Bradyrhizobium sp. WD16: one gene and its partner. Each later gene encodes a partner of the first gene's protein in a complex. Links are inferred from orthologs where the notes say so. Each region holds a gene or a part of one and is shown on either strand. Other genes may lie near its edges.

What was found.
Region 2: the proteins of secA (region 1) and secY are in contact, whole or in part, in a crystal structure (PDB 3DIN), measured with the Thermotoga maritima proteins. The link is inferred for Bradyrhizobium sp. WD16 from one-to-one orthologs. Residues at the interface, in WP_004082002.1 of Thermotoga maritima: Glu261, Ala262, Arg263, Lys300, Ala301, Arg302, Thr303, Ile304, Ile305, Leu323, Tyr324, Asp325, Pro326, Val329, Ser330, Tyr333, Ile336, Lys340, Phe345, Val349, Glu363, Phe364, Tyr374, Ser375, Gly376, Gly377, Glu393, Ile395, Thr482, Ser483; in WP_004081795.1 of Thermotoga maritima: Glu108, Gly109, Glu110, Glu111, Ala236, Glu237, Arg238, Arg239, Ile240, Thr241, Ile242, Gln243, Tyr244, Ala245, Arg246, Arg247, Val248, Thr249, Gly250, Arg251, Arg252, Val253, Tyr254, Gly256, Ala257, Ser258, Thr259, Tyr260, Leu261, Pro262.

Annotation. Positions count from the first base shown.
Region 1 is NZ_CP028908.1:1,493,001-1,508,529, reverse strand. Bases 8,809-12,253 are described here. They hold secA (preprotein translocase subunit SecA), read left to right. Parts: upstream 8,809-9,206; coding sequence 9,207-12,053; downstream 12,054-12,253. Outside these bases: ispH (4-hydroxy-3-methylbut-2-enyl diphosphate reductase), read left to right, coding at 1-142; DB459_RS06985 (homoserine kinase), read left to right, coding at 455-1,417; rnhA (ribonuclease HI), read left to right, coding at 1,458-1,922; DB459_RS06975 (DUF1178 family protein), read right to left, coding at 2,004-2,504; DB459_RS06970 (carbon-nitrogen hydrolase family protein), read right to left, coding at 2,501-3,349; grxC (glutaredoxin 3), read right to left, coding at 3,388-3,663; DB459_RS06960 (ComF family protein), read right to left, coding at 3,706-4,506; DB459_RS06955 (methyltransferase domain-containing protein), read left to right, coding at 4,900-5,742; DB459_RS06950 ((deoxy)nucleoside triphosphate pyrophosphohydrolase), read right to left, coding at 5,806-6,207; bifunctional glutamate N-acetyltransferase/amino-acid acetyltransferase ArgJ, read right to left, coding at 6,204-7,445; DB459_RS06940 (peptidylprolyl isomerase), read right to left, coding at 7,629-8,579; DB459_RS06930 (murein L,D-transpeptidase family protein), read right to left, coding at 12,451-14,019; DB459_RS06925 (acetyl-CoA carboxylase carboxyltransferase subunit alpha), read right to left, coding at 14,356-15,318; site-specific tyrosine recombinase XerD, read right to left, coding at 15,494-15,529. UniProt on the Escherichia coli protein: Required for protein export, interacts with the SecYEG preprotein conducting channel.
Region 2 is NZ_CP028908.1:4,132,043-4,147,111, forward strand. Bases 11,232-14,216 are described here. They hold secY (preprotein translocase subunit SecY), read left to right. Parts: upstream 11,232-12,050; coding sequence 12,051-13,382; downstream 13,383-14,216. Other genes in these bases: rpmD (50S ribosomal protein L30), read left to right, coding at 11,239-11,433; rplO (50S ribosomal protein L15), read left to right, coding at 11,446-11,937; DB459_RS19240 (adenylate kinase), read left to right, coding at 13,379-14,216. Also shown: fusA (elongation factor G), read left to right, coding at 1-1,036; tuf (elongation factor Tu), read left to right, coding at 1,076-2,266; rpsJ (30S ribosomal protein S10), read left to right, coding at 2,400-2,708; rplC (50S ribosomal protein L3), read left to right, coding at 2,751-3,464; rplD (50S ribosomal protein L4), read left to right, coding at 3,464-4,084; DB459_RS19145 (50S ribosomal protein L23), read left to right, coding at 4,081-4,377; rplB (50S ribosomal protein L2), read left to right, coding at 4,390-5,223; rpsS (30S ribosomal protein S19), read left to right, coding at 5,236-5,514; rplV (50S ribosomal protein L22), read left to right, coding at 5,525-5,905; rpsC (30S ribosomal protein S3), read left to right, coding at 5,927-6,631; rplP (50S ribosomal protein L16), read left to right, coding at 6,678-7,091; rpmC (50S ribosomal protein L29), read left to right, coding at 7,103-7,315; rpsQ (30S ribosomal protein S17), read left to right, coding at 7,326-7,571; rplN (50S ribosomal protein L14), read left to right, coding at 7,611-7,979; rplX (50S ribosomal protein L24), read left to right, coding at 7,979-8,293; rplE (50S ribosomal protein L5), read left to right, coding at 8,286-8,843; and 8 more genes. UniProt on the Escherichia coli protein: The central subunit of the protein translocation channel SecYEG. Consists of two halves formed by TMs 1-5 and 6-10.

The DNA of each region.
Region 1 (15,529 bases):
GGCGCCGGAGGTCATCGTCGAGGAGATCATGGCCGCCTTCGCCGAGCATTACGACCTGAGCGTCGAGACGGTGACCGCGGCGGCAGAGACCGAGTTCTTCCCGCTGCCGCGTCCGTTGCGCCAGGTCAATGCCGCGGAATAGCTCCGGGCCGGCCGGCCTTCGACGCCGGTCGATTTGACATTTCCACCACCCTGACCGATTCCGAAGGTCGCTAGTGTGGCGTCTCGCAATTGCCTACCGCCTTTGCGGCGAGCCTCTCGTAGGCAATGGCGAGACATAAGCCACACCAGCACTTTGATTTTACTAGTGTCCCTATGTCTCCGAATTACCGTGCGAGGGTGAGGCAATGGGGCGGTAATTCGGAGACAGGACACTAGTGCGTGGATCTGACGCTTGTATCAGCATTGCAGCGAGTTCTACGTAATGCCAATTGCGCAATCGGGGCATTGAGAGATGGCGGTCTACACCGACGTGTCCGCCGAGGACCTTGCGGATTTTCTGTCGCGCTACGACATCGGCACCTTGCTGTCCTACAAGGGCATCGCCGAGGGCGTCGAGAATTCCAACTTCCTGCTGCACACCAGCCGCGGCTATTTCTTCCTGACGCTCTATGAAAAGCGGGTCGCCGCCGGCGACCTGCCGTTCTTCCTCGGGCTGATGGCCCATCTCGGGCAGCATGGCATCACTTGTCCGCAGCCGGTGCTCAACCGCGCCGGCGAGGCGCTCGGCACGCTGGCCGGCCGGCCGGCGGCAATCATCGATTTCCTCGAAGGCGTGTGGCCGCGGCGACCCGGCGCGGTGCATTGCGGCGCAGTCGGCACCGCGCTGGCGCGGATGCATCTCGCCGGGGCCGATTTCCCAATGCGGCGGGCCAACGCGCTGTCGCTCGCAGGCTGGCGGCCGCTCTACGCCGCGATGGCGCCGCGAGCCGACGAAATCCAGAGCGGGCTCGGTGGCTTGCTCGCCGCTGAACTCGGCTTTCTCGACAGTGCCTGGCCGCGGCATCTGCCCGAAGGCGTGATCCACGCCGATCTGTTTCCCGACAACGTCCTCTTCCTCGGTGACACGCTGTCGGGGCTGATCGACTTCTATTTCGCCTGCAACGACGTCCTCGCCTACGACGTGGCGATCTGCCTCAATGCCTGGTGCTTCGAGCCGGACGGCGCCTTCAACGTCACCAAGGCGCGGGCCTTCCTCAACGCTTATGGCCGAGAGCGCGCGCTCTCGGCCGCGGAGCAGGACGCCTTGCCGGTTCTGGCGCGCGGCGCCGCCATCCGCTTCTTGCTGACGCGGGCGGTGGACTGGCTCAACGTGCCGCCCGGCGCCCTCGTCAGGCCCAAAAATCCGCTGGAATACCTGCGCAAATTGCGCTTCCACCAGAGCGTTGCGAGCGTGCGCGACTACGGCCTGGAATGATTTTGCTTGGAATGAGATGTTGATCGATGAGGCAAGGGGCGTGACCGAGGCGACCAATGCGGCCAAGCCGCATGTGCTGATCTACACCGATGGCGCCTGTTCGGGAAATCCCGGGCCAGGCGGCTGGGGCGCCATCCTGCGGTTCGGCGAGCTCGAGAAGGAGCTCAGCGGCGGCGAGCGCAACACCACCAACAACCGCATGGAGCTGATGGCGGCGATCTCGGCGCTGGAGGCCTTGAAGCGGCCGGCGGTGGTCGATCTCACCACCGACAGCCAGTATGTCCGCCAGGGCATCACCGCCTGGATTCACGGCTGGAAGCGCAATGGCTGGCGCACCGCCGACAAGAAGCCGGTCAAGAACATCGATCTGTGGCAGCGCCTCGACGCGGCGCTGCATCAGCACGAGGTGCGCTGGCACTGGGTGCGCGGCCATGCCGGCCATGCCGAGAACGAGCGCGCCGACCAGCTGGCGCGCGACGGCATCGCGGCGATCCGTCACGGCTGACCGGGGATCGGCGCCCGTCGGTCCCTGACCGCCACCAGCACCACGCTGAGCTTGTCGATCGGGGCGACCGGCGTTGCCGCATCAGTTGCGATCGTCGGGCACGATCGGCAGCGGCGCGACCTCGATGCCTTCCTCGATCAGCGAGCGCGCTTCGTCGAGCGAAGCCTCGCCGTAGATCGGCCGGTGTTCGATGTCGCCGTAGTGCATGCGCCGCGCCTCGTCGGGGAATTTGTCGCCGACGTCCTCTGCCTTGCTGACGATGAGGTCGCGCAGCTCCTTGAGCTTGGCGCGCAGTTCGCGCTCCTGCGGCGACACCAGCGCCACGGATTCGGCGGGGGCGGGTTCGGACGAAGAGGGTGGGGCAGACGCTTCGGCGGCGGCCGCGGCCGGCGTCGCAGGCAACGTCTTGCCGCGCGATTTGCCGATCACGCGCGGCGCCATGATCGCCTTTTCCACGTTGGCGGATTCGCACGACGGGCAGGTTACGAGCTTGCGCTTGCGCTGGCCGTCGTAGGCCGCGGAACTCTGAAACCAGCTCTCGAACTCGTGCCCCTTGTCGCAGCGAAGCGCGTAGCGGATCATGCCTTGCTCCGCACCAGATGCAGATACCCCGTGCTGCCATGGGGGTCGGCGACGCTGAAGCGGCGGCCGTGCTCCAGCGAGGGAATGCTCCGCCGCACGCTGTCGATCTTGGCAGGGTCGATCCTCGCCATGACGACGCCGGGATCGACGCCGCCTTCCGCGAGGATCGTGCCCCACGGATCGATGATCAGCGAATGGCCGTAGGTTTCGCGACCGTTCTCGTGCTTGCCGCCCTGGGCGGCCGCGAAGATGTAGCAGCCGGTCTCGATGGCGCGGGCCCGCAGCAGCACATGCCAATGAGCCTCGCCGGTCTTGCGGGTGAAGGCCGAAGGAACGGTGATGAAGCCGGCGCCCGCCTCGGCCAGCGCACGATAGAGCGAGGGAAACCGCAGATCGTAGCAGATGGTCAGGCCGAAGCGGCCGAACGGCAGGTCGGCGAGAATGGCGGATTCGCCGGGCTGGTAATTGGCCGATTCCCGGTAGGTCTCGCCATGATCGAGATCGACGTCGAACATGTGGATCTTGTCGTAGCGGGCGACGATCTCGCCCGCCGGATCGATCAGAAAGGAGCGATTGGCGGCGCGCTCCGGGCTCGCTCTCACGGCGAGGGAGCCGACATGAACATGGATGGCAAGATCGCGCGCCAGCTGCCGATAGCCGGCCAGCGACCGGTCGAGCTCCTCGTCCTGCAGCAGCGAGAACAGCGCCTTGCGGTTCTCCTGCATCAGGTTGCTCATCTCGGGCGTCAGCACATAGCCGGCCCCGTCCGCCACCGCCTGCCGGATCATCGCCGCGGCCTGATCGAAGCTCGCTTCGGGCGACAGCCCGGTCCGCGTCTGGATCATCGCTGCGGTGAATGGCGCCACGGGTCCGGCCTCGCTGCTCACGATGCGGTCTCCTCTCCGGCCAGCAGGCGGTCCAGCCTGCCTTCCTGCTCCAGCGCATAGAGATCGTCACAGCCGCCCACGTGAAGGTCGTTGATGAAGATCTGCGGCACGGTGGTGCGGCCATTGGCGCGCGCCACCATGGCCTGTCGCAGTCCGCCGCCGGCGGACACATCGATCTCGCGGAACGCGATGCTCTTGCGGCTGAGCAGCGACTTGGCGGCCCGGCAATAGCCACAGGTCTGGGTGGTGTAGATCTCAACAGCGGCGGTCACGGGATCGGACGTCATGAAAGGCCTCGAAATACGGTTTCCCGATTATATGGGAGGCCGAAAGCTGTCCACAACCCGCGCAAAGACCAGCACATCCACCTCGGCGGCGCCGGCGCGCAGCAGCGCCCGGGCGCAGGAATCGACCGTCGCGCCCGAGGTCAGCACATCGTCGACCAGGACGATGCGCCGGCCGGCGACGGCGGCCTTCTGCCCCGGAAGTACCTTGAAGGCACCCTGCACGTTTTTTGCGCGTTCGCCGCGGCTCAGGCCCACTTGCTGACGGGTCGGCTTGAGCCGGGCGAGCGCCAGCGGCGCCATCGGCACGCCGCTGATGCGGCTGACCGCGGCGGCGAGCGCGCCGGACTGGTTGAAGCGGCGGGAGAAGCCGCGGCGCCAGTGTAGCGGCACCGGAACGAGGAGATCGGCCTCGGCGAGCAACTCGCGCCCGGCGCGGACCATCCAGCGCCCCATGGTCGGCGCGAGATCGGTTCGATCCTGGTATTTGAGGCCGTGGACCAGCGGCTTGGCCGCGTCGTCGTAGCGTAGCGCGGCGCGGGCGCGGCGATAGGACGGGGGTGCGGCAATCGCTTCCATCGACAGCAGCCCGGGTCCCGGATCGTAGACGAAGGGGATGCCGAGTCGTTCGCAGAATGGCGGTGCGATGAAGGACAATCGTGCCCAGCAGGCGGCGCAGACCCCTTCGCCGGCCACCGGCTCGCGGCAGGCGACGCACAGCGTCGGCAGCGCCACGTCCAGCGCCAGTCGCGCCGCGCTCGCCAGCGCCGCGGCACAGGCCCGGGCGACGCTGCGCGAGTTGGCGAGGCTGCGGTTGATCAGGTGGGCCATGCTGCGGCCGGCCTCGAAAGGTGACGCTGTGACGACGTTAGCAAAACCAAAAAGCGAGTGCGGCTTATGTCTCGCAATGGCCTACAGGGGCTTGCCGCAAAGAACATAGGCAATTGCGAGACGCCGCACTAGCGCGGTGGATCTGACGCTCGTTTCAGCATTGCAGTGAGTTCTTCATACGAGCGTCAGATCCAAAACCGCACTAGAATCATATTGATGCTGGTGTCCCCTTGTTTCCAACGTTCGTAGAAGCGCCTGCTGCAAAGGAATACGAACGTTGGAAACGGGACGCCAGCGCTGCGGAACCCGCCGCTCAGGCATTCCAGCCTGATTTGAGGTGCCCCAACGCCGCGCAAAGCTGCTAAAGCGTCGCGCCATGACTGGACGTCGCCGATGACCGGGTCTCGCAAGACCGCGCCCATCCTGTTCGACCGCGCGCTGATCGCCACGCGCCGGGCGCGCGCCGCGCGGCTCGGGCCGGCCACCTTCCTGCTCGATCGCGTGGTCGAGGACCTGAACGAACGGCTTGGCGCGGTGCTGCGCGAATTCACCGCGGCGGCGGATGTCGGCACGCCGGAGTTCAAGCTGGCCACTCTGCTGGCCGGGCGCATGCCGGCGCGCGAAATCCCGCTGCTCGTCGCCGACGACGAGCGGCTCGATCTCGCCCCGGAATCGATCGATCTCGCCGTCTCGGCGCTGGCCCTGCATCTCGTCAACGATCTTCCCGGCGTGCTGGCGCAGCTGCGCCGCGCCTTGCGGCCGGACGGGCTGTTTCTCGCCGCGCTGCTCGGCGGCGAGACGTTGACCGAACTGCGCGAGGCCTTCGCCGCGGCGGAGGCCGAGGTCGAGGGCGGCCTGTCGCCGCGTGTCGCGCCGTTCGCCGACCTGCGCGAGCTCGGCGCCCTGCTGCAGCGGGCCGGCTTCGCCCTGCCGGTCACCGACGTCGACCGCCTGACCGTGCGCTACGACAGCGCGCTGGCGCTGATGCAGGACCTGCGGCGCATGGGCGCGACCAATCCGCTCACCGAGCGGCGCCGCACGCCGCTGCGCCGGCAGACCCTGCTGCGCGCGGTCGAGATCTATGGCGAGCGCTTCGCCGACGCTGACGGCCGCGTCCGCGCCACTTTCGAGGTGGTCTGGCTGTCCGGCTGGGCGCCCCATGAAAGCCAGCAACAGCCGCTCAAGCCGGGCTCGGCGAACGTCAGCCTCGCCGAGGCGCTGAAGCGGCGGAGGTGAGATCGGCGGGGCCTGACGCCCTGATTGCTGTGAACCGTGGCGGAGCGCGAAGCGGACGCGAGACTACAGCAGCAGATCCGTCAGATGCGGAATCAGCGGCAGGTCGGCTGGCGGCATCGGGTAGTCGCGCAGCTTGTTGGGCCGCACCCAGGCGAGCTGCTGGCCTTCGCGCGCAGTGACGGTGCCTTCCCAGCGCCGGCAGATGTAGAGCGGCATCAGGAGGTGGAAGTCCTCGTAAGCGTGGCTCGCAAAGGTCAGCGGCGCGAGGCAGGCCTCGCGCACGGTGATGCCGAGTTCCTCGTCGAGCTCGCGGATCAGCGCAGCCTCCGGCCGCTCGCCGGGATCGAGCTTGCCGCCGGGAAATTCCCACAGGCCGGCCAGCGCCTTGCCCTCCGGGCGCTGCGCCAGCAGGACGCGGTTGTCGGCATCGATCAGCGCGCAGGCGACGACGAGGATGAGCCTCACGACCGATAGTCGCCGTTGATGGCGACATACTCCTTGGTGAGATCGCAGGTCAGCACCCGGTCGCGACCCTTGCCGAGACCAAGGCTGACGCGGATCTGGATTTCCGGCTTCTTCATCGCCGCCGACACCGTCGCCTCGTCGTAATCCGGGTCGCGCGCGCCCTTGTGGGCGACGCGGATGCTGTTGAAGGCGATCGACAGTTTGTCGCGGTCCGCCGGCTCGCCGGCCTTGCCCACCGCCATGACGACGCGGCCCCAATTGGCGTCCTCGCCGCCAATGGCGGTCTTGACCAGCGGCGAATTGGCGATCGTCAACGCGATCCGTCGCGCCGACTTGTCCGATGTGGCACCTTCCACCAGAATTTCGACCAGCTTGCGGGCGCCTTCGCCGTCGCGAGCCACCTGTTCGGCGAGATCGGCCAGCACGGCGTGGAAGGCCTTGGCGAAGGCTTTCAGCCGCGGATCGCTGGCACGGTTGATCCTGGGGGCGCCGTCCGCGGCCGCGGCGCCGGTGGCGAAGGCCAGCAGCGTGTCGGAGGTCGAGGTGTCGCCATCGATGGTGACGGCGTTGAAGGTGTCGTGAACGCCGCTCTTGAGCAGGGACTGCAGCACCGGCGCCGCGATCGGCGCGTCGGTGAAGACGAAGGACAGCATGGTCGCCATGTCGGGGGCGATCATGCCGGCGCCCTTGGCCATGCCGTTGATGGTGACCGTCGCCTTGCCGAGCCTGACCTTCGCGGTTGCGACCTTGGGAAACGTATCGGTGGTCATGATGGCGCGCGCGGCGTCGAGCCAGCCGCCGGCGGTGGCACGCTCGGCGAGCTGCTGCAGCACGCCGTCGAATTTGGTGGCGTCGAGCGGTTCGCCGATCACGCCGGTGGAGGCGAGGAAGACGTCGGCCGGCTTGCAACTGGCGGCCCGGGCGGCGATGCCGGCGGTCAGCGTCGTGGCGGCGCGTCCGGTCTTTCCGGTGAAGGCGTTGGCGTTGCCGGAGTTCACCACCAGCGCCCGCGCCGTCTTGCCCTTGAGCTTGGCCCGGCACCACTCCACCGGCGCCGAAGCGCATTTCGAGGTGGTGAAGACGCCGGCGACGGTGGTGCCCGGATCGAGCAGCACCATCAGCACGTCGGTGCGTCCCTTGTAGCGGATGCCGGCGGCCGCGGTGGCGAGGCGGACGCCCTTGAGTTCTGGCATCTGCGGCGTGGTTGCGGGAGCGAGCGGCGAGATCGAGGCGGCCATGGGCGAATCCGAAAATCGAGGAACGGCGCTATTTAGAACATGATCCGGAAACTGGATACCTTTTCCGGCCGCCGGTTACGTGGTTTTCGCCGCAGGCGTCATCGTGGTCGCCGAAACCACAAAAAAACCGGAGCCGCAGCGCGGCCCCGGTTGCTGTTTGCTGTTCAGCACCGTGCGCGGCGCTTATTTCTTGGCCGGCTCGCTCTTCGCCGGAGCCATCGCGTCGGACTTGGCGTCCGACTTGGCGTCGGGCTTGGTCTCGCTCTTGGTCTCGCTCTTGGCGGCGTCCGCAGCCTTGTCGAGGCGCTCGATCTTGGCGCTCTGGTGCAGCTTGCTGACGTAGTCGGCCTGGGCCTTGCGGGTGACATAGGTCTCGATCTGCGCCTTGACCTGGTCGAATGCCGGAGGCTTGCGGTTGCGCTTCTCCTCGACCTTGATGACGTGCCAGCCGAACTGCGACTTCACCGGGTCGGAGATCTTGCCCGGCTCGAGGGCGAAGGCGGCAGTGGAGAATTCCGGCACCATCTGGTCCTTGGTGAAGAAGCCGAGGTCGCCGCCGTCGGAGGCGCCCGGATCCTTGGACTTCTTCTTGGCGAGTTCGGCGAAATCGGCGCCCTTCTTCAGTTCGTCGATGACCTGCTTGGCCTCGTCCTCGGTCTCCACCAGGATGTGGCGGGCATGGACTTCCTGCTCGGAGGAGATCTGCTTGGCGGCGTCGTCATAGACCTTGTGCATGGCCTCGTCGGTGGTGGCGGCCTTGCCTTCCACCGCCAGCAGGCTGTCCATCAGCAGCCGGTCATGGGCGAAGGCGAGGCGCTTCTTGAAGTCGTCGCGGTCCTGGACCTTCTTGTCCTCGGCCGCCTTGGCCGCGAGCTTGAGGTCGATCAGGAAGTTGACGACGTTCTCGCGCCGGGTCGCCGGATCCATCTGGGCGAGGCTCGGGCCCAATTCCTCTTCGGCCACGGCGATATCGCTCTCGCGGATCTCGGCCCCGTTGACCTTGGCGACCACCGCATTGCTGTCCTGGGCGCGGGCGGGCAGGCCGGGAAGGAATGCGAGCGACAGGCCGGTCGCCACGGCGGCGAGGAGGCCAAGGCGCAGCGCGCCGAGCGGGCGGGGGGAGGCAAAGGTCATGGACAATCCTTCTGTGGTCGAGATCGAGGAGGTTCGTTGTTGAATCGATCGGCGTCTGGTCGGTCGCGGCGGTCCGGCACTTCCAAGATAGGCCCGCACTACGTTCAAATGTCCCGTTTCCAACGTTACTATTCCAGTGCAGATCCGGCTGTGACGCACGTGTGACGGACGAGCCGCAACGCTGGTACCTACGTCAATCCGCCGCACTGGCGGCAAGGGTGCGTCGGGACGACGTTTTCACTCTGGCCACCGGCTGACGAAAAGGCCGCGGACACTCGCCCAAGCGCGATCGATTGGCAACGCAAAAACCCGTCAAAATCATGAAATTCATGAAATGCTTGGCGAAGGGCTGCGCCGTTGACAAGACTTTGACCCACCCATATCTCTGCCCCGCCAGGGTCTGACGATCATGGTGCGTTCGGCCGCGCCAGCGCCGGTAAAGCCTCCCGACTGCCACTCCCGTGCCGCTGCGCCAGTCTGCGCAAGGGATTGCCCGGCCAAGGGTTTTCCGGCTTCGGCCGCGCTCCGCGACAACATGATGTGAGGCCTTCCGCCTCGAAGACGGCCGTCCTTGGCCGGCTCCCTGCAGCCGGCTGAAACAGCCGGCTGCACAAGACAGGACACGTGATGATCGGCGCCCTCGCCCGCAAGTTTTTCGGCTCGGCCAACGACCGGCGGATCAAGGCCTACTATCCCCGCGTTGCAGCGATCAACGCGCTGGAGCCTGAACTCGCCAAATTGTCCGACGAGGCGCTGCGCGCCCGCACCGACGAGTTCCGCAAGCAGCTTGCCGACGGCAAGACCCTCGACGACCTCCTGGTGCCCGCCTTCGCCACCGTGCGCGAGGCCTCCAAGCGGACCCTCGGCCAGCGCCATTTCGACGTCCAGCTCATCGGCGGCATGGTGCTGCACGAGGGCGATATCGCCGAGATGCGCACCGGTGAAGGCAAGACGCTGGTGGCGACGCTGGCGGTCTATCTCAACGCGCTGGCCAGCCGGGGCGTGCATGTGGTCACGGTCAACGACTACCTCGCCCGCCGCGACGCCGAATGGATGGGCGAGATCTACGGCTTCCTCGGGCTGACCACCGGCATCATCGTTCACGGTCTCGACGACGAGCAGCGCAAGCAGGCCTATGCCTGCGACATCACCTACGGCACCAACAACGAATACGGCTTCGATTATCTCCGCGACAACATGAAGTACCGCCTGGAGGACATGGTCCAGCGCGGGCACTTTTTCGCCATCGTCGACGAAGTCGACTCGATCCTGATCGACGAGGCGCGGACGCCGCTGATCATCTCCGGGCCGCTCGACGACCGCTCCGACTTCTACAACACCATCGATACCTTCATTCCGCGCCTCGACAAGGCCACGGATTACGAGGTCGACGAGAAGCAGCGCTCGGTGACCCTCACCGAAGCGGGCATGGAGAAGATCGAGACGCTGCTGCGCGATGCCGGCCAGCTCAAGGGCGAATCGCTCTACGACGTCGAGAACGTCTCCGTCGTCCACCACATCAACCAGGGCCTGCGCGCCCACACGCTGTTCACCCGCGACAAGGACTACATCGTCCGTGACGGCGAGGTGGTGATCATCGACGAATTCACCGGTCGCATGATGCCGGGGCGGCGCTATTCGGAGGGCCTGCACCAGGCGCTGGAAGCCAAGGAGCACGTCCAGGTCCAGCCCGAGAACCAGACGCTGGCCTCGATCACCTTCCAGAACTATTTCCGGATGTATGAAAAGCTCGCCGGCATGACCGGCACCGCGGCCACCGAGGCCGACGAGTTTTTCGACATCTACAAGCTCGAGGTCCGCGAGATCCCGACCAACGTGCCGGTCAAGCGTCTCGACGAGGACGACGAGGTCTACCGTACCGCCCAGGAGAAGCACGCCGCCATTCTCGCCGAGATCGAGCGCGCCAATTCCCGCCTGCAGCCGGTGCTGGTCGGCACGGCCTCGATCGAGAAGTCCGAACTGCTCGCGGAGTATCTCAAGAACAACGGCTACAAGCAGATCGACTTCACCAATCCCAAGGCGCTGGAGAAGCTCTATGCCGCGGCGCGCGCCGGCAAGCCGGCCAAGCTGTTCGCTGTGCTGAACGCGCGCTTCCATGAGCAGGAAGCCTATATCGTCGCCGAGGCCGGCGTGCCGGGCGCCATCACCATCGCCACCAACATGGCCGGCCGCGGCACCGACATCAAACTCGGCGGTTCGCTGGAGATGCGGGCGGCGGCGGAAACCGCCGCCATGACCGACGAGGCCGAGAAGCAGGCGCGCATCGCCGAGATCAAGGCCGACATCGAGAGGTTCCGCGAGCTCGTGCTCAAGGCGGAGGAGATCGTCGAGATCGAGCCGGCCAAGGGCAGCAAGCCCGCCAGGACGGTGACGAAGCCGGGCGGCCTTTACATCATCGGCTCCGAGCGCCACGAATCCCGCCGCATTGACAACCAGCTCCGCGGCCGGTCCGGCCGTCAGGGCGACCCCGGCCGCTCCAAGTTCTTCCTGTCGCTGGAAGACGACCTGATGCGGATCTTCGGCTCCGACCGGCTCGACAGCATGCTCACCCGCCTCGGCCTCAAGGAAGGCGAGGCGATCATCCATCCCTGGATCAACAAGGCCCTGGAGAAGGCGCAGCAGAAGGTCGAAGCGCGAAACTTCGATATCCGCAAGAACCTGCTCAAGTTCGACAACGTCCAGAACGACCAGCGCAAGGCGATCTTCGACCAGCGCATCGAGCTGATGCGCGACGAGAATGTCGCCGAGACCGTCGCCGACATGCGCCACATCCTGGTCGAGGATCTGGTCGCCAAGCATGTGCCTGAGCACGCCTATGCGGAGCAGTGGGACGTCGCCGGCCTCAACGAGGAAATGCAGCGCGTCCTCGGCCTCGACTTGCCGGTCCACGACTGGGCCAAGGAAGAGGGCATCGCCGGCGAGGAGCTGCTGGCTCGGATCGAGAAGCGGGCCGACGAGCACATGGCCGCCAAGGTGGCGCAGTGGGGTCCGGAGGTGATGCGCTACGTCGAGAAGTCGCTGCTGCTGCAGACCCTCGACCATCTCTGGCGCGAGCACCTCGTCATGCTCGACCATCTGCGCCAGGTCATCGGGCTGCGCGGCTATGGCCAGCGCGATCCGCTGCAGGAATACAAGTCGGAAGCCTTCAGTCTGTTCGAGGCGCTGATCGCCCATCTGCGCGAGGCGGTGACGGCGCAGCTCATGCGGGTGGAGATCGTGCCGCCGGAAGAGCCGGCGCCGCAGCTGCCGCAGATGGAGGCTCACCACATCGATCCGCTCACCGGCGAGGACACCATGGCGCTGGCCAATGTCTCGCTGGCGCCGGCCCTGTCCGCCAATGCGGCGGCGCGTGACCCCAATGACCCCTCGACCTGGGGCAAGGTCGGCCGCAACGAGGATTGCCCCTGCGGCTCCGGCAAGAAGTACAAGCACTGCCACGGCCGCTACGTCTGAGGCGGGACCGAAGTTCACGCGTCATGCCCGGCACGGGCCGGGCATGACGAAGCAGGCGCTTCTACGAACGTTGGCAACGAGGGGACACTAGTGTGGCGTCTCGCAATTGCCTATGCCCTTTGCGGCAAGCCCCTGTAGGCAATTGCGAGACAATAAGCCACACTAGCTTTTTGATTTTGCTAGTGTCCCGATGTCTCCGAATGACCGTGCGAGGGTGAGGCAAACGAAGCGGTAATTCGGAGACGGGACACTAGGTGTGGCGTCTCGCAATTGCCTATGCCCTTTGCGGCAAGCCTCTCATAGGCAATTGCGAGACATAAGCCACGCTAGTGTGGTGGATCTGACGCTCGTATGAAGAGCTCGCTGCGATGCTGAAACGAGCGTCAAATCCACCGCACTAGCGGAAGCTCGTCCAGCGGCCGTCGAAGGAATTGGTCGGGACCACGGGCTGGGCGCCGGCGATCGCCTGCTCGATCGTCGTCGGCTTGGTGCGGGCGACCGCCTGGGCCATCGGCTTGGCGTCCGAGGCCTTGTTATCCGAAGCCTTGTTATCCGAAGCCTTGTTGTCCAACGCCTTGCTCTCCAACGGCTTGGCCTCGGCGGTTTGGCTGTCGCGGCTCTTGCTTCCGGCGCTCTTGTGGTCCGCCGATTTCGCGCCCGGCTTGATCGCGGCCACGGCTGTCGCCAGCCTGGCGGCAAGAGGCTTGGGGGCCGGGGTCGGTGCCGAGGTGCTGGCGGTGGTGCTGGCCGTCGTCTCGGTCCGCCTCAGCCCGACCTTCTTGGCGAGGTTGCCGAAGAAGCCGCCCGTTGAAGCGGCCGGGGCGTTGGCCTCCGCCGGTGCGACGGTCGCGACGTGGCTGGTGGTGGCCAGCGCCGGGTTGTCGCCGTTGGCCGGCGAGCCGGCGTCGGCCCGCGGTTCGGGCGCTTGCGGCGGATTGACCGTCGGCGGAATGGTCCCTGGCGCAGGCGAATACGAGGCCACCGAGAAGTTCGGGGTGGTCGGATCGGACAGGCCGGTCTGGCCGTTCGGAATCTTGGCGGCGAAGACCGCATTCATGCCGCCGTCGATGCCGGTGTTGCGCCTTGCCTGCGGTGTGCCGCGGCCGATCAGCTCGGCGGTCTTGATCTCGTCCTCACGCTGCTTCTCGCGCACTGCGTCGGCGATCTCTTCGGGGATCTGGTAGGCGGGACAGGCGCCGGTCGGATTGAAGCTGAGCGGCTTGGTCGAGCCCGCCGGCGGCTGGGCGTCGAATACGTAATGGCGGTCGCAGACGTCGACCTTGGGCTCCTGCCGCGTCATCTCGAAGTGGTCGCTGCCTTCCTTGATCATCTTCCAGAAAGGCATGTTCGGGTTGTCGCGGTGCTTGGCGAAGTTCTGCGGCGTCATCCGGAACGGATAGGCCTGCACCTGGAAGGCGCGCTGGCCGCCGAAAAAGGCCTCGCGGCCGAGCGAGTAGATCTCCGAAATCTGCTCGTCGGTCATGGCGTAGCAGCCGCGCGAGGAGCAGTCGCCATGGACCATCAGCTGCGAGCCGGTGCGGCCGAGCGAGCGGTCGAAGGCGTTGGGATAGCCCATGTTGAACGAGAGATAGTAGGCCGACTGCGGATTCATCTGCGCCGGCGTGATGGTGTAGAAGCCCTCCGGCGCCTGACGGTCGCCTTCGCGGACTTTCGGGCCGAGATCGCCCGACCAGCGGCAGATCGGATAGGTCTTGAGCAGCGCGAAACGGCCGTTGCGATCCTGCTTCCAGACCTCGAGCTCGGCCTCCTGCTTGAACAGCCGGACAAGCATCGGCGATGCCTTGTCCATGTTCTTCGCGTCCATCTCGGCGACGAGCTTTTCCGGTATCGGCTTGTTGGCCTTGGCGCTGGTCGAGAGGCTGTCGCCATCGCAGCCGGCAAGCGCAAGCGAAGCCGCGGCGGCGGCCGATGCGACAAGCGCACGAACGGGCAGGCGTGATTTCACTCTGAAGCTCCGCACCCCGGGACCGGCCCTGTCGCGCCGGGCAGCTTACGGGCCGCAATCCCGCGGCCCCAGCTGTCGACGGCAAACAGCGTCAGCGCAGACTGTGTCGGCGAAAAGGCACGACCAAGTCGAACCCTGACCCCCAAACCGGACCATCGACGTCGACGACGCCGATGGCTAAATTTTTATCCTTAAGGTTTGCCTGCCGCAACTCGTTTCCCGGTCGGCGCCCCGGCCGCCGGTTCCGTGGTGAATCAACGGTAAAGACCGGAACGACGGTCGATGGCGGGGGCTGCCCCGAAAATGCCGCAATTCCCCGTCGCGGCGGGGCCCTTGTCAGCCCAGCCTGCGGCCGATGGCGAGGAATTTCTGCCGGCGCTGGTCGCGCAGCACCTTGCCGTCGAGCGGTCGCAGCTCGTCGAGCGCCAGCGCGATGGCATTGCCGGCCGTGGTGATCATGGCGTCGGGATCGCGGTGAGCGCCGCCGCTCGGCTCCTTGAGGATGCCGTCGATGACGCCGAAGCGCAGCAGATCCTGCGCGGTGATCTTCATGTTGGTCGCCGCTTCCTGCGCCTTGGTGCCGTCGCGCCACAGGATCGAGGAGGCCGCCTCGGGCGAGATCACGCTGTAGATGGCGTGCTCCAGCATCAGGACCCGGTTGGCGGTGGCGATGGCGATGGCGCCGCCGGAGCCGCCTTCGCCGATCACCAGTGCCACATTGGGCACAGTGAGCTGGAGGCAGGCATCGGTCGAGCGGGCGATCGCCTCGGCCTGGCCGCGCTCTTCCGCGCCGATGCCGGGATAGGCGCCGGCCGTATCCACCAGCGAGATCACCGGAATGCCGAAACGGTCGGCCATTTCCATCAGCCGCACCGCCTTGCGATATCCCTCGGGTCGGGCCATGCCGAAATTGTGCTTGAGCCGGCTCTCGGTGGTGGCGCCCTTCTCCTGGCCGATGACGCAGACGCTCTCACCGCGGAAGCGGCCGAAGCCGCCGACCAGCGCCTGGTCCTCGGCGAACTTGCGGTCGCCCGCCAGCGGGGTGAATTCGGTGATCAGGGCGTTGACGTAGTCGAGGCAGTGCGGCCGCTGTGGATGACGGGCGACCAGCGTCTTCTGCCAGGGGGTGAGCGTCGCATAGAGCTCGTCGAGCGACTGGCGGGACTTGTCCTCGAGCCGGGCGACTTCGTCACCGATGTCGCTGCCCGATGCGGCAAGCGCGCGCAATTCATCGATCTTGGAATCGAGTTCGGCGATCGGCTTTTCGAAATCGAGATAGCTGCGCATCGGATCCGGCATGGTTGACATATGGGAACCCTTCCGCGGCAACGCGAAAAGGCTGGCAGGCGAGAATTAAACGTGCACGATCAATGCATTAGTGAAAATTGCCTGATCGGCGGGGCAATTCCACGCATGCGCTAGAGCATTTTTCGCCAAAGTGGAAGCCGTCCACACAAGAAAGCGGCGCTTGCGCTCAGCCATCGGCGAGGGGGTGCAGGTCGCGAACGAG
Region 2 (15,069 bases), 2.6 Mb from region 1 along the record:
CCGCAAGGAGCGGATCGGGCGCATGTTGCTGATGCATGCCAACAACCGTGAGGACATCAAGGAAGCCTATGCTGGCGACATCGTCGCGCTGGCGGGCCTCAAGGAAGCGCGCACCGGTGACACGCTGTGCGATCCCGATGAGCCGGTGATCCTCGAAAAGATGGAATTTCCGGAGCCGGTCATCGAGATTGCGATCGAGCCGAAGTCGAAGGCCGATCAGGAGAAGCTGGGCATCGCCTTGGCGAAGCTTGCCGCCGAGGATCCGTCCTTCCGTGTCTCCACCGATCAGGAGTCCGGCCAGACCATCCTCAAGGGCATGGGCGAGCTCCATCTCGACATCAAGGTCGACATCCTGAAGCGGACCTACAAGGTCGACGCCAATATCGGCGCGCCGCAGGTGGCGTTCCGCGAAAAGATCACCAAGCCGGCCGAGGTCGACTACACCCACAAGAAGCAGACCGGTGGTACCGGCCAGTTCGCCCGGGTGAAGTTCGTCGTCGAGCCGAACGAGCCGGGCAAGGGCTTCGAATTCGAGTCCAAGATCGTCGGCGGCGCGGTGCCGAAGGAATACATCCCGGGCGTCGAAAAGGGCCTCAACAGCGTTTTGACCTCGGGTGTGGTCGCCGGCTTCCCGGTGGTCGACGTCAAGGTCCAGCTGGTGGACGGCGCCTTCCATGACGTCGACTCCTCGGCGCTGGCCTTCGAAATCGCCTCGCGCGCTGCGTTCCGCGAAGCCCTGCAGAAGGGCAAGTCGGTGCTGCTCGAGCCGATCATGAAGGTCGAGGTGGTGACACCTGAAGACTACACCGGATCGGTGATTGGCGACCTCAACTCCCGCCGTGGCCAGATCCAGGGGCAGGACATGCGCGGCAACGCCAACGTCATCAACGCGATGGTGCCGCTCATGAACATGTTCGGTTACGTGAACAACCTGCGCTCCATGAGCCAGGGTCGCGCGACCTTCACGATGCAGTTTGACCACTACGCCGAGGCTCCGGCCAACGTGTCAGCGGAAGTCCAGAAGAAGTTTGCCTGATCGCCTTTGACGACTGTCAAAGCCTGAACGGAGAGTGTCATGGCCAAAGAGAAGTTTGAACGTACGAAGCCGCATTGCAACATCGGGACGATTGGTCACGTCGACCACGGCAAGACGTCGCTGACTGCGGCGATCACGAAGGTGCTTGCGGAGACGGGCGGCGCGACGTTCACGGCATACGACCAGATTGACAAGGCGCCGGAAGAGAAGGCGCGCGGCATCACGATCTCGACGGCGCATGTCGAGTACGAGACTGCGAACCGGCACTATGCCCACGTCGACTGCCCGGGGCACGCCGACTACGTCAAGAACATGATCACCGGCGCGGCGCAGATGGACGGCGCGATCCTGGTGGTGTCGGCGGCGGACGGCCCGATGCCGCAGACCCGCGAGCACATCCTGCTGGCGCGTCAGGTCGGCGTTCCGGCGATCGTGGTGTTCCTCAACAAGTGCGACATGGTCGACGATCCGGAGCTTCTGGAGCTGGTCGAGCTTGAGGTCCGCGAACTGCTGTCGAAGTATAACTTCCCGGGCGACAAGATCCCGATCATCAAGGGTTCGGCGTTGGCGGCGCTGGAGAACAAGGATCCGAAGCTCGGCCACGACGCGATCCTGGAACTGATGCGCAATGTTGACGAGTACATTCCGCAGCCGGAGCGTCCGATCGACCAGCCGTTCCTGATGCCGGTGGAAGACGTGTTCTCGATCTCGGGTCGCGGCACCGTGGTGACCGGCCGTGTCGAGCGCGGCGTGATCAAGGTCGGCGAGGAAATCGAGATCGTCGGCCTGAAGCCGACGCAGAAGACCACGGTGACCGGCGTCGAGATGTTCCGCAAGCTGCTCGACCAGGGCCAGGCCGGCGACAACATCGGCGCGCTGCTGCGCGGCACCAAGCGCGAGGAAGTGGAGCGCGGCCAAGTGCTGTGCAAGCCGGGTTCGGTGAAGCCGCACACCAAGTTCAAGGCCGAGGCCTATATCCTGACCAAGGAGGAGGGCGGCCGCCATACGCCGTTCTTCACCAACTACCGTCCGCAGTTCTACTTCCGCACCACCGACGTGACCGGTGTGGTGCACCTGCCGGAGGGCACCGAGATGGTGATGCCGGGCGACAACATCGCCATGGAAGTGCATCTGATCGTGCCGATCGCCATGGAAGAGAAGCTGCGCTTCGCCATCCGCGAGGGCGGCCGCACCGTCGGTGCCGGCGTCGTCGCCTCGATCATCGAGTAAGCGATCGCGCCCTTGAACGGGCGCCGGGTCATCCGCGGTTCGCCGCGGATGACCGCTTTCCAAGAGACGCGAAGACCAAGAAGTTGTGACCGCCTCGCTCCCGAGGGGCGAAGACGAAAGAAAGACAACGGCAATGAACGGCCAAAACATCCGCATCCGGCTCAAGGCGTTCGACCATCGCATCCTCGATACGTCGACCCGTGAGATCGTGAATACGGCGAAACGGACCGGCGCTCAGGTGCGCGGGCCCATCCCGCTGCCGACGCGCATCGAGAAGTTCACCGTCAACCGTTCGCCGCACGTCGACAAGAAGAGCCGCGAGCAGTTCGAGATGCGCACCCACAAGCGCCTGCTCGACATCGTCGATCCGACCCCGCAGACCGTGGACGCGCTGATGAAGCTCGACCTCGCCGCCGGCGTGGATGTCGAGATCAAGCTTTAAGATCAAGGTCCGGTTTCGGACGAAGAGATAGGAAGAACGCCAATGCGTTCCGGAGTGATCGCTCAGAAAGTCGGGATGACGCGGGTCTTTACCGAGACCGGCGAGCATATTCCCGTCACGGTCCTGAAGTTGAGCAACTGCCAGGTGCTGGCGCACCGCACCAAGGACAAGAACGGCTACACCGCGCTGCAGCTCGGTTCCGGCTCGCGCAAGTCGGTGTATCTGCCGAAGGCCGAGCGTGGCCAGTTCGCCATCGCCAAGGTTGAACCGAAGCGCAAGGTGGCCGAGTTCCGCGTGTCCGACGATGCGGTGCTGCCGGTCGGCGCCGAGATCCAGGCCGACCATTTTGTCGTCGGCCAGTTTGTCGACGTCACCGGCACCTCGGTCGGTAAGGGCTTTGCCGGCGGCATGAAGCGCTGGAATTTCGGCGGTCTGCGCGCCACTCACGGCGTGTCGATCTCGCACCGTTCGATCGGTTCGACCGGCGGCCGCCAGGATCCCGGCAAGACCTTCAAGAACAAGAAGATGCCCGGCCACATGGGTGTCGACCGCATCACCACGCTGAACCTGCGTGTGGTGTCGACCGACGTCGAGCGCGGCCTCGTCCTGGTGGAGGGCGCCGTTCCGGGCTCCAAGGGCGGCTGGATCACCGTGCGCGATGCGGTGAAAAAACCGCTGCCGAAGGATGCGCCGAAGCCCGGCAAGTTCAAGGTAGCCAATGGCGGCGAAGCCGCCGTCGAGAAGGAGGGCGCGTGATGGAACTGAACGTCACCACGCTCGAAGGCAAGGCCGCCGGGTCGGTCAAGCTGTCGGATGAGATCTTCGGTCTCGAGCCGCGCGCGGATATCATCCAGCGCTGCGTGATCTGGCAGCTCGCCAAGCGCCAGGCCGGCACTCACAAGGCCAAGGATCGCGCCGAGGTCTGGCGCACCGGCAAGAAGATGTACAAGCAGAAGGGCACCGGCGGCGCCCGTCACGGCTCGGCCCGCGTGCCGCAGTTCCGCGGCGGCGGTCGTGCCTTCGGTCCGGTCGTGCGCAGCCATGCCATCGATCTGCCGAAGAAGGTGCGCGCGCTGGCCCTGCGCCATGCGCTCTCCGCCAAGGCCAAGGATGGCGGGCTCATCGTGCTGGATAGCGCCGAGCTCAACGACGCCAAGACCAAGGTGCTGTCCGGGCATTTCTCGGGCCTCGGCCTCACCAACGCCCTGATCGTCGACGGTGCCGAAGTGAACAACGGCTTCGCGGCTGCGGCGCGTAACATCCCCAATATCGACGTGCTGCCGGTCCAGGGCATCAACGTCTACGACATCCTGCGCCGTCGGAAGCTGGTTCTGACCAAGGCGGCCGTCGATGCGCTGGAGGCGCGCTTCAAATGACCATCGATGCGAAGCATTATGACGTGATCGTGGCGCCGGTCATCACCGAAAAGGCGACGACTGCCTCGGAACACAATCAGGTCGTGTTCAAGGTGGCGCCGAAGGCGACCAAGCCGCAGATCAAGGAAGCAGTCGAGAAGCTGTTCGACGTCAAGGTCAAGAGCGTGAATACGATTGTCCGCAAGGGCAAGACCAAGGTCTTCCGCGGCACCTTCGGTACGCAGTCTGACAGCAAGCGCGCAATCGTGACCCTGGAAGAGGGCCACCGCATCGACGTCACGACCGGATTGTAAGGCGACACGACGATGGCACTGAAGACATTCAATCCCACGACGCCGGGCCAGCGCCAGCTGGTGATGGTCGATCGTTCCGCGCTCTACAAGGGCAAGCCGGTCAAGACGCTGACCGAGGGCAAGTCCTCGAGCGGCGGTCGCAACGCCACCGGGCGCATCACCGTGCGCTTCCGCGGCGGCGGCCACAAGAAGGCCTACCGCGTCGTCGATTTCAAGCGCGCCAAGCAGGACGCGCCGGCGACCGTGGAGCGGCTGGAATACGACCCCAACCGCACCGCGTTCATCGCTCTGATCAAGTATCAGGACGGCGAGCAGGCCTACATCCTGGCGCCGCAGCGCCTCGCGGTGGGTGACACCGTCGTCGCCGGCAACTACGTCGACGTCAAGCCGGGCAACGTGATGCCGCTGGGCAACATGCCGGTCGGCACCATCGTCCACAACATCGAGATGAAGATCGGCAAGGGTGGTCAGATCGCCCGGTCGGCCGGCACCTACGCCCAGATCGTCGGTCGCGACCAGGACTACGTCATCCTGCGTCTCAACTCGGGCGAACAGCGCCTGGTGCACGGCCGCTGCATCGCCAGCATCGGTGCGGTGTCCAATCCGGACCACATGAACACGTCGATCGGCAAGGCCGGCCGCAAGCGCTGGCTTGGTCGCCGCCCGCACAACCGCGGCGTCGCTATGAACCCGATCGATCACCCGCACGGCGGCGGCGAAGGCCGCACTTCCGGCGGTCGTCACCCGGTCACCCCGTGGGGCTTGCCGACCAAGGGCAAGAAGACCCGCAAGAACAAGTCCACCACGAGATTCATTCTCGCCAGCCGCCACAAGCGGAAGAAGTAAGGATCGCACGCCATGGTTCGTTCGGTGTGGAAAGGCCCGTTTGTCGAGGGCTCACTGCTGAAGAAGGCCGATGCCGCGCGCGCGTCGGGCCGTCACGACGTTATCAAGATCTGGAGCCGTCGCTCGACGATCCTGCCGCAGTTCGTTGGCCTGACCTTTGGCGTCTACAACGGCCAGAAGCACGTGCCGGTTGCGGTCAACGAGGAAATGGTCGGTCACAAGTTCGGTGAGTTCTCGCCGACCCGCACCTTCCACGGCCATTCGGGCGACAAGAAAGCCAAGAGGGCTTGAGGATTAGGTTATGAGCAAACCAAAGCGCGAACGGAGCCTCGCCGATAACGAGGCCAAGGCGGTCGCCCGGATGCTGCGGGTGAGCCCGCAGAAGCTCAATCTGGTCGCGGCCATGATCCGCGGCAAGAAGGCGTCGTCTGCGCTCGCCGATCTCGAGTTTTCGCGCAAGCGGATCTCGATCGACGTCAAGAAGTGCCTGGAATCGGCTATTGCCAATGCCGAGAACAATCATGACCTCGAGGTCGACGACCTGGTCGTCGCCGAGGCGCATGTCGGCAAGGGTATCGTCATGAAGCGTTTCGCGCCGCGCGGTCGCGGCAGGTCGGGACGCGTGTTCAAACCGTTCTCGCAACTGACGATCGTCGTTCGTCAGGTCGAGGCGAGCGCGTAACGAAGGGCGCAGGAGACAACGATGGGTCAGAAGATCAATCCGATCGGGCTGCGTCTGGGTATCAACCGGACCTGGGATTCCCGCTGGTATGCCGGCAAGGCCGAATACGGCAAGCTGCTGCACGAGGACGTCCGCATCCGCGAGCTGCTGCACAAGGAGCTCAAGCAGGCCGCTGTCGCCCGTATCGTCATCGAGCGGCCGCACAAGAAGTGCCGCGTCACCATCCACTCGGCGCGTCCGGGTGTGGTGATCGGCAAGAAGGGTGCCGACATCGACAAGCTGCGCAAGCGGATTGCCGAGATCACATCGTCGGACGTGGTGCTGAACATCGTCGAGATCCGCAAGCCTGAGCTCGATGCGACGCTCGTCGCCGAATCGATCGCCCAGCAGCTCGAGCGCCGCGTCGCGTTCCGCCGCGCCATGAAGCGCGCGGTGCAGTCGGCGATGCGCCTCGGCGCCGAGGGCATTCGCATCAACTGCTCGGGCCGTCTCGGCGGCGCCGAAATCGCCCGCATGGAGTGGTACCGTGAAGGCCGCGTGCCGCTGCATACGCTGCGCGCCGACGTCGATTACGGTGTCGCCACAGCGTTCACGACCTTCGGCACCTGCGGCGTCAAGGTCTGGATCTTCAAGGGCGAGATTCTCGAGCACGACCCGATGGCGCAGGACAAGCGCCTCGCGGAAGGCGAGGGCTCCAGCCCGAGGTCGCGCCGCGACGCGGCCTGATCTGGTTTTTCGAGAAGGTTTGAAGGCGTAAGCCGGGAACAAGAACATGTTGCAACCAAAGCGCACGAAATTCCGCAAGGCGCACAAGGGCCGGATCCACGGCGTGGCGTCGTCCGGCGCGACGTTGTCGTTCGGCCAGTACGGGCTGAAGGCGATGGAGCCGGAGCGCGTCACCGCCCGCCAGATCGAGGCCGCCCGCCGGGCGCTCACCCGTCACATGAAGCGCGTCGGCCGCGTCTGGATCCGCGTCTTCCCCGACGTTCCGGTGTCGAAGAAGCCGGCCGAAGTTCGCATGGGCTCCGGCAAGGGCACCCCCGAATTGTGGGTGGCGCGGGTCAAGCCGGGCCGCATCCTATTCGAGATCGACGGCGTCACTGACCAGACCGCGCGGGAAGCGCTGACCTTGGCCGCCGCCAAGCTGCCGATCAAGACGCGCTTCGTCGCGCGCATCGCGGAGTGAGGATTTTCGCCATGGCCGAACTGAAACCAGCCGATGTCCGTGCGATGAGCGCCGATCAGATGGACGACGAGATCGTCAAGCTGAAGAAGGAGCGCTTCAATCTGCGCTTCCAGCGCGCAACCGGGCAGCTCGAGAACACCTCGCGCCTGCGCGAAGCCCGCCGCGACATCGCTCGCATCAAGACCATCGCCGCGCAGAAGAAGCGCGCCGCGAAGACCAAGTAAGGGGCCGAAGATGCCGAAACGTACTCTGCAGGGCGTCGTCGTCAGCGACAAGCAGGACAAGACGGTTGTGGTGCGCGTCGATCGCCGCTTCACCCACCCGATCTACAAGAAGACGATCCGCCGCTCCAAGAACTACCACGCTCACGACGAGAACAACGAGTTCTCGACGGGCGACCAGGTCTGGATCGAGGAAAGCAAGCCGATCTCGAAGTTAAAGCGCTGGACGGTCGTCCAGGGCCAGAAGAAAACAGCTTAAGCGCGCAGTAGCGCAGCAGAAAGAGGACGAGGTGCATCAATGATCCAGATGCAGACCAACCTCGACGTGGCCGATAATTCAGGCGCGCGCCGTGTCATGTGCATCAAGGTGCTTGGGGGTTCCAAGCGCCGCTATGCGACCGTCGGCGACATTATCGTCGTGTCCGTCAAGGAAGCGATTCCGCGTGGCAAGGTGAAGAAGGGCGACGTCATGAAGGCGGTCGTCGTGCGCGTGGCGAAGGATATCCGCCGTGCCGACGGGTCGGTGATCCGCTTCGACCGCAACGCGGCCGTGCTGATCAACAACCAGTCGGAGCCGGTCGGCACCCGTATCTTCGGACCGGTGCCGCGCGAACTTCGCGCCAAGAACCACATGAAGATCATCTCGCTCGCGCCGGAGGTGCTGTAATGGCTGCGAAGATCCGCAAGGGCGACAAGGTGGTTGTGCTCACCGGCCGCGACAAGGGTCGCACCGGCGAGGTGTTTGAGGTGCGTCCGTCCGAGGGCCGTGCCCTCGTGCGCGGCGTCAACCTCGTCAAGCGCCACCAGAAGCAGACCCAGAGCCAGGAGGGCGGCATCATCTCCAAGGAGGCGCCCGTCCACCTGTCCAACCTCGCCATCGTCGGCAAGGATGGCAAGCCGACCCGCGTCGGTTTCAAGATTCAGCAGGATGGAACGAAGGTGCGTGTCGCCAAGCGTTCGGGAGCAGAGATCGATGGCTGAGACCGTACAGGTTCCGCGCCTTCGCGCGCAGTACGACGAGGAAATCCGCACCAAGCTGACGGAGCAGTTCGGCTACGCCAACGTCATGCAGGTGCCGCAGCTGTCCAAGGTCGTCCTCAACATGGGTGTCGGCGAGGCGGTCAACGACCGCAAGAAGGTCGAGCTGGCAGCCGCCGACCTCGCGCTGATCTCCGGCCAGAGGCCGGTCATCACCCGGTCGCGCATGGCGATCGCGACCTTCAAGCTGCGCGAGAACCAGCCGATCGGCGCACGCGTCACGCTGCGCAAGGCAAGGATGTACGAATTCATCGACCGCCTGATCAACATCGCGCTGCCGCGCGTTCGCGACTTCCGCGGTCTCAACCCCAAGAGCTTCGACGGCCGCGGCAACTATTCGCTCGGCATCAAGGAGCACCTGATCTTCCCGGAAATCGACTACGACAAGTCCGGCGAGACCTGGGGCATGGATATCACGGTCTGCACCACGGCGCCGACCGACGACGAGGCGCGGGCGCTGTTGACCGCGTTCAATTTCCCTTTCCGGCAGTGAGACACGATCTCAAACGCGGAAATTCAGGAGCCTGATATGGCGAAGAAGAGTTCGATCGAGAAGAACAACCGGCGTCGGCGGATGACCAAGAACGCCGCGGACAAGCGTGGCAAGCTCAAGTCGATCATCAACGACAAGACCAAGCCGCTGGAAGAGCGGTTTGCCGCGACGCTGAAGCTCGCCGAGATGCCGCGCAATTCGTCGGCGACGCGGATCCGCAATCGCTGCGAGCTTACCGGTCGTCCGCGCTCGGTCTATCGCAAGAACAAGCTGAGCCGTATCGCGCTGCGCGAGCTCGGTTCGAAGGGCCTGATCCCGGGCCTCGTCAAGTCGAGCTGGTAAGGAGGGTCGGAAAAGATGTCCACGCACGATCCGATCAGCGATCTCATCACCCGCATCCGCAACGCGCAGATGCGCAACAAGTCCAAGGTTTCGACCCCGGGCTCGAAGATGCGCGCCAATGTGCTCGAGGTGCTCAAGACCGAGGGATACATTCGCGACTTCACCTCGGTGGAGCACACCGGCGGCCGCAGCGAGCTCGAGATCGAGCTCAAGTATTTCGACGGCGAGCCGGTGATCCGCGAGATCGAGCGCGTGTCGAAGCCCGGCCGCCGGGTCTACGCTTCGGTGAAGAACCTGCCGCGCGTCAACAACGGCCTCGGCATTTCAGTGCTTTCCACGCCGAAGGGAATCATGGCTGACCACGACGCTCGCGAGGCGAATGTGGGTGGCGAAGTTCTCTTCACCGTGTTCTGATAGAGAAGGGGATCATAATGTCCCGCGTTGGCAAGAAGCCTGTTGCGGTGCCGTCGGGTGTGACGGCGACCGTCGAGGGCCAGACCGTGAAGGTCAAGGGTCCGAAGGGCCAGCTCCAGTTCGTCGTCCACGACGACGTCGAGGTGAAGCTCGACAACGGCGCGATCACGGTCGATCCGCGCTTTACGACCAAGCGCGCGCGCTCGCTTTACGGCACCGCCCGCGCCCAGGTCGCTAACCTGGTCGAGGGGGTCACCAAGGGCTTCGAGAAGCGGCTCGAGATCACCGGCGTCGGCTACCGCGCCGCGGTGCAGGGCAAGAACCTGCAGCTCGCTCTCGGCTATAGTCACGATGTGCTCTATCCAATCCCGGAGGGCATCGCGATCACCACCCCGAAGCCGACCGAGATCGTCGTCAACGGTATCGACGTGCAGCGGGTTGGTCAGGTTGCCGCCGAAATCCGCGGCTATCGTCCGCCGGAGCCCTATAAGGGCAAGGGTGTGAAGTACGCCAACGAGTTCATCTTCCGCAAGGAAGGCAAGAAGAAGTAACGGAGCGGGTCATGTCGAAACTCAAGGTCACGAATGCCCGTCGCAAGAATCGCGTGCGGCTGCAGTTGCGGCGCACCGGTGCCGGCCGCCCGCGGCTGTCGGTGTTCCGTTCGTCGAAGCACATCTACGCCCAGGTCATCGACGACCTGAAGGGCGTGACGTTGGCTTCGGCCTCGTCGCTGGAGAAGTCGCTGCGCGATGGCAGCAAGACCGGCGCCGACATCGATGCGGCGAGCGCGGTCGGCAAGCTGGTGGCGGAACGCGCCGTCAAGAACGGCGTCAAGGAAGTGGTCTTCGACCGCGGGCAGTATCTCTATCACGGTCGCGTCAAGGCGCTGGCCGATGCGGCGCGCGAAGGCGGGCTGAGTTTCTAAGGGCGTGGTCCGGAAGGCCGGGGTGCCGGATCTTCCGATCGGGGCCAGGCTCAGTGGATTGAAGTTGAACGGACACAGGACAGGGGCGGAGCGCTCCTCAAGGATTGGACAGCACCATGGCAGGTGAACGCGAACGCGGCGGCCGCGAACGGAACAGGGAGCGCGAAGAGCGCGACAGCGAGTTTGTCGACAAGCTCGTTCACATCAATCGCGTCGCCAAGGTGGTCAAGGGCGGCAAGCGCTTCGGCTTCGCGGCGCTGGTCGTCATCGGTGACCAGAAGGGCCGCGTCGGCTTCGGCCACGGCAAGGCGCGCGAGGTTCCTGAGGCGATCCGCAAGGCCACCGACTCGGCCAAGCGCAATCTGACGCGGGTGCCGCTGCGCGAAGGTCGCACGCTGCATCACGACATTGCCGGCCGTCACGGCGCCGGCAAGGTCTATCTCCGCGCGGCCCCTCCCGGTACCGGCATCATCGCCGGCGGTCCGATGCGCGCCGTGTTCGAGACGCTGGGCATCCAGGACGTGGTGGCGAAGTCGATCGGTTCGTCGAATCCGTACAACATGGTGCGTGCGACCTTCAACGCGCTCAAGCATCAGGATTCACCGCGTTCGGTCGCCAACCGCCGCAATCTCAAGGTTTCCGTGCTGCAGTCGCGCCGTATCGGCGGCGACGCCGAAGCGGCCGCGGACTGATCGGCGCCGAGGAGTTTGAGCAATGGCCAAGGCCGCAAAGACCATCAAGATCGAGCAGACCGGTAGCCCCATCCGTCGCCACGAGTCGCAGCGCGCGACCCTGGTCGGGCTCGGTCTCAACAAGATCGGCCGCGTTGCCGAGGTGGAAGACACCCCGTCGGTTCGCGGCATGATCCAGAAGGTTCAGCACCTCGTCCGCGTCGTCGACGAGAAGTAAGGAGACAGGGCGATGAAGCTCAGCGATCTCGCCGACAATCCCGGCTCGCGCAAGAAGCGCATGCGAGTGGGCCGCGGCATCGGTTCCGGCAAGGGCAAGACCAGCGGCCGTGGCGGCAAGGGTCAGACCGCACGCAGCGGTGTCCGCATCAAGGGTTTCGAAGGCGGTCAGATGCCGTTGCATCGCCGTCTGCCGAAGCGCGGTTTCAACAACATCTTCCGGCTCGACCTCACCGAGGTCAATCTCGACCGGATCCAGGCGGCGATCGACGCCAAGAAGCTGGACGCTGGAGCGACGGTCGACGCCGCGGCGTTGGTCGAGGCCGGCGTGCTGCGCCGCGCCCGCGACGGCGTGCGCCTGCTCGGCCGCGGCGAGCTCAAGTCCAAGATCACGGTCGAGGTCCATGGCGCCTCCAAGTCCGCCGTCGAGGCGGTGGAGAAGGCGGGTGGCTCGGTCAAGATCCTGGCGCCGCGCGAGGCCGAAGGCGAGCAGAAGGCGTCTTAAGAATGCGTCAGGCCCGGCCTTGTGCCGGGCGTCCGCGTCTTTACCTGTGTCACTGCAGAAGACGGGGATGGCCGCTGCCTGGCGGCCATGATGAGTGAAAGGACCGGGGTTACATGGCCTCCGCAGCAGAACAACTTGCCGCCAACCTGAACTTTTCGGCGTTCGCGAAGGCCGACGAACTCAAGAAGCGCATCTGGTTTACTCTGGGTGCGCTGCTTGTTTATCGGCTCGGGACCTATATCCCGTTGCCCGGCATCGATCCTGCCATTTGGGAACAGGTGTTTCGCACCCAGCAGGGCGGCATTCTCGGCATGTTCAATATGTTCGCCGGCGGCGGCATCCACCGCATGGCGATCTTCGCGCTGAACATCATGCCGTACATCTCGGCGTCGATCATCATTCAGCTGCTGACGACGGTGTCGCCGTCGCTCGAGGCGCTGAAGAAGGAAGGCGAGGCCGGCCGCAAGACGCTGAACCAGTACACCCGCTATCTCACGGTGCTGCTGGCGGCATTCCAGTCCTACGGCATCGCCGTTGGTCTCGAAGGGGCAGGTAACGTGGTCGCCGATCCGGGCATGTTCTTCCGGGTCTCCACGGCCATCACCCTGACCGGCGGAACCATGTTCCTGATGTGGCTCGGCGAGCAGATCACCTCGCGCGGCATCGGCAACGGCATCTCGCTGATCATCCTGTCCGGCATCGTCGCCGAGTTGCCGTCGGCGATCGCCGGCACCCTCGAGCTCGGCCGCCAAGGCGCGCTCTCCACCGGCATCATCCTGCTGATCATGGTAATGGCCGTGGCGGTGATCGCCTTCATCGTCTTCATGGAACGGGCGCAGCGCCGGCTGCTGATCCAATATCCGAAGCGTCAGGTCGGCAACAAGATGTTCGAGGGCCAATCCTCGCATCTGCCGCTGAAGCTCAACACCTCGGGCGTGATCCCGCCGATTTTCGCTTCGTCGCTGCTGCTGTTGCCGACCACGGTTGCGAACTTCAACGCCGGCAAGGGGCCAGAGTGGTTCCAGTGGCTCACGACCCAGCTCGGCCATGGCAGGCCGTTGTTCCTGGTGCTCTACCTGGCGTTGATCGTGTTCTTTGCCTTCTTCTACACCGCCATCGTGTTCAACCCGACCGAGACCGCGGACAACCTGAAGAAGCACGGCGGCTTCATTCCGGGCATCCGCCCCGGTGAGCGCACCGCGGAATACATTGACTACGTGCTGTCGCGAATCACTGTGCTCGGCGCTATCTATCTGGCGATCGTCTGCCTGATCCCGGAAATCCTGATTTCCTACGCCTCGGTGCCGTTCTACTTCGGCGGCACCTCGCTTCTTATCGTGGTCAGTGTGACGATGGATACCGTCGCCCAGGTGCAGGGCTATCTGTTGGCCCACCAGTACGAAGGGCTGATCAGGAAATCAAAGCTGAGGGGCCGTCGTCGATGAGATTGATCCTTCTCGGGCCGCCGGGAGCCGGCAAGGGAACACAGGCGAAACTTCTGGTCGAACGTTATGGCATCGTGCCGCTGTCCACCGGCGACATGCTGCGGGCGGCTGTGGTCGCCGAAACGCCGATCGGGCTGAAGGCCAAGGACATCATGGCGAGCGGCGCCTTGGTGCCCGATGACGTCGTGATTGGCATCATCGCCGATCGCATTGCCCAGCCGGACGCCGCCAAGGGCTTCATCCTTGATGGCTTTCCGCGCACGGTGCCGCAAGCCGAAGCGCTCGATGCGCTTCTCAAGGCGCGGGGCCTGAAGCTCGACGCGGTGATCGAACTGCGGGTCAACGAGAGCGCGCTGCTGCAGCGGGTCGAAACCCGGGTGGCGCAGATGCAGGCCCGCGGCGAAACGGTGCGGGCCGACGACACTCCCGAAGTGCTGTCCAAGCGCCTGGGGGCCTATCGTGCCCAGACCGCGCCGCTGGTGCACTATTATTCCGAGCGTCGGATGCTGGTGACCATCGACGGCATGATGTCGATCGATGAGGTCACCCGCGAGATTGCCCGGGTGCTGGACGCCGTTGTTGGCCGCGATACCTTGAAAAAAGGGGCAAAGCCGGCTCGCAAGCGCTCGGCGAAGAAGGCCGGTGCCCCCCGGAAGCCGGTCAGGCCGGCGGTGAAGGCTGGCGCGAAAAAGGCTGCCAAGGCCGGCCGCAAGACGGGCAAGGCCGTACCGGAGACCGCGAAAAAGGCCGCCAGGAAGGCCTCCAGCGGGAAGAAGGCGGTGAAGAAGGCGGCCAAGAAATCCGCCGCGAAACCGGGCAGGGCAGCTGCTCGCAAGGCGGGGCGGGGTGCGGGGAGCCGGAAGGTGACCAAGGCGGCCCGGAGTACCGCCAGAACGGCAAAAAACGCGAAAAAAGCCGGCCGGAAGGTCGCCAAAACAAGGACCAAGGCATCCAGACGGTTGACGAAACGCCGTTGAATCCTTTAATAAGCCCGCATCCAGTCGGATACGTTTCGGACGATGCCGGGCCCCGAGAGCAACCAGGGCAGGGCGTCGTGTTTGCGTTTGTGAACACCGCCCGACGACAGAGCAAGATCCGGCCACTAGGCTGGTAACAGGAGTGAAGACCGTGGCCCGTATCGCCGGTGTCAATATCCCGACCAACAAGCGCGTGCTGATTGCGCTGCAGTACATTCATGGCATCGGCCAGAAGAACGCGGCCGATATCCTCGACAAGGTGAAGATTCCGGTCGATCGCCGCGTCAACCAGCTCACCGACCAGGAAGTGCTGCAGATCCGCGAAGTCATCGACCGCGACTACCTGGTCGAGGGCGATCTGCGCCGCGAGGTCGGCATCAACATCAAACGTCTGATGGACCTCGGCTGCTATCGTGGCCTGCGCCATCGTCGCGGCCTGCCGGTGCGCGGTCAGCGCACCCACACCAACGCGCGCACCCGCAAGGGTCCCGCGAAGGCGATTGCCGGCAAGAAGAAGTAAGTTTCGGCCGGCGCTAGCGCCGGCTTTCGTTGAGATCGACGGTCCCGCGTTTCGCTCGGCCGAACGAAGAAAAGTTGTATTCCCCAGCGTCCGGAATCACGGACGCGCTTGAAGGAAGAGAAAATGGGTAAAGAGGCCACCCGCGTCCGTCGCCGCGAGCGCAAGAACATCGCATCCGGCATTGCGCACG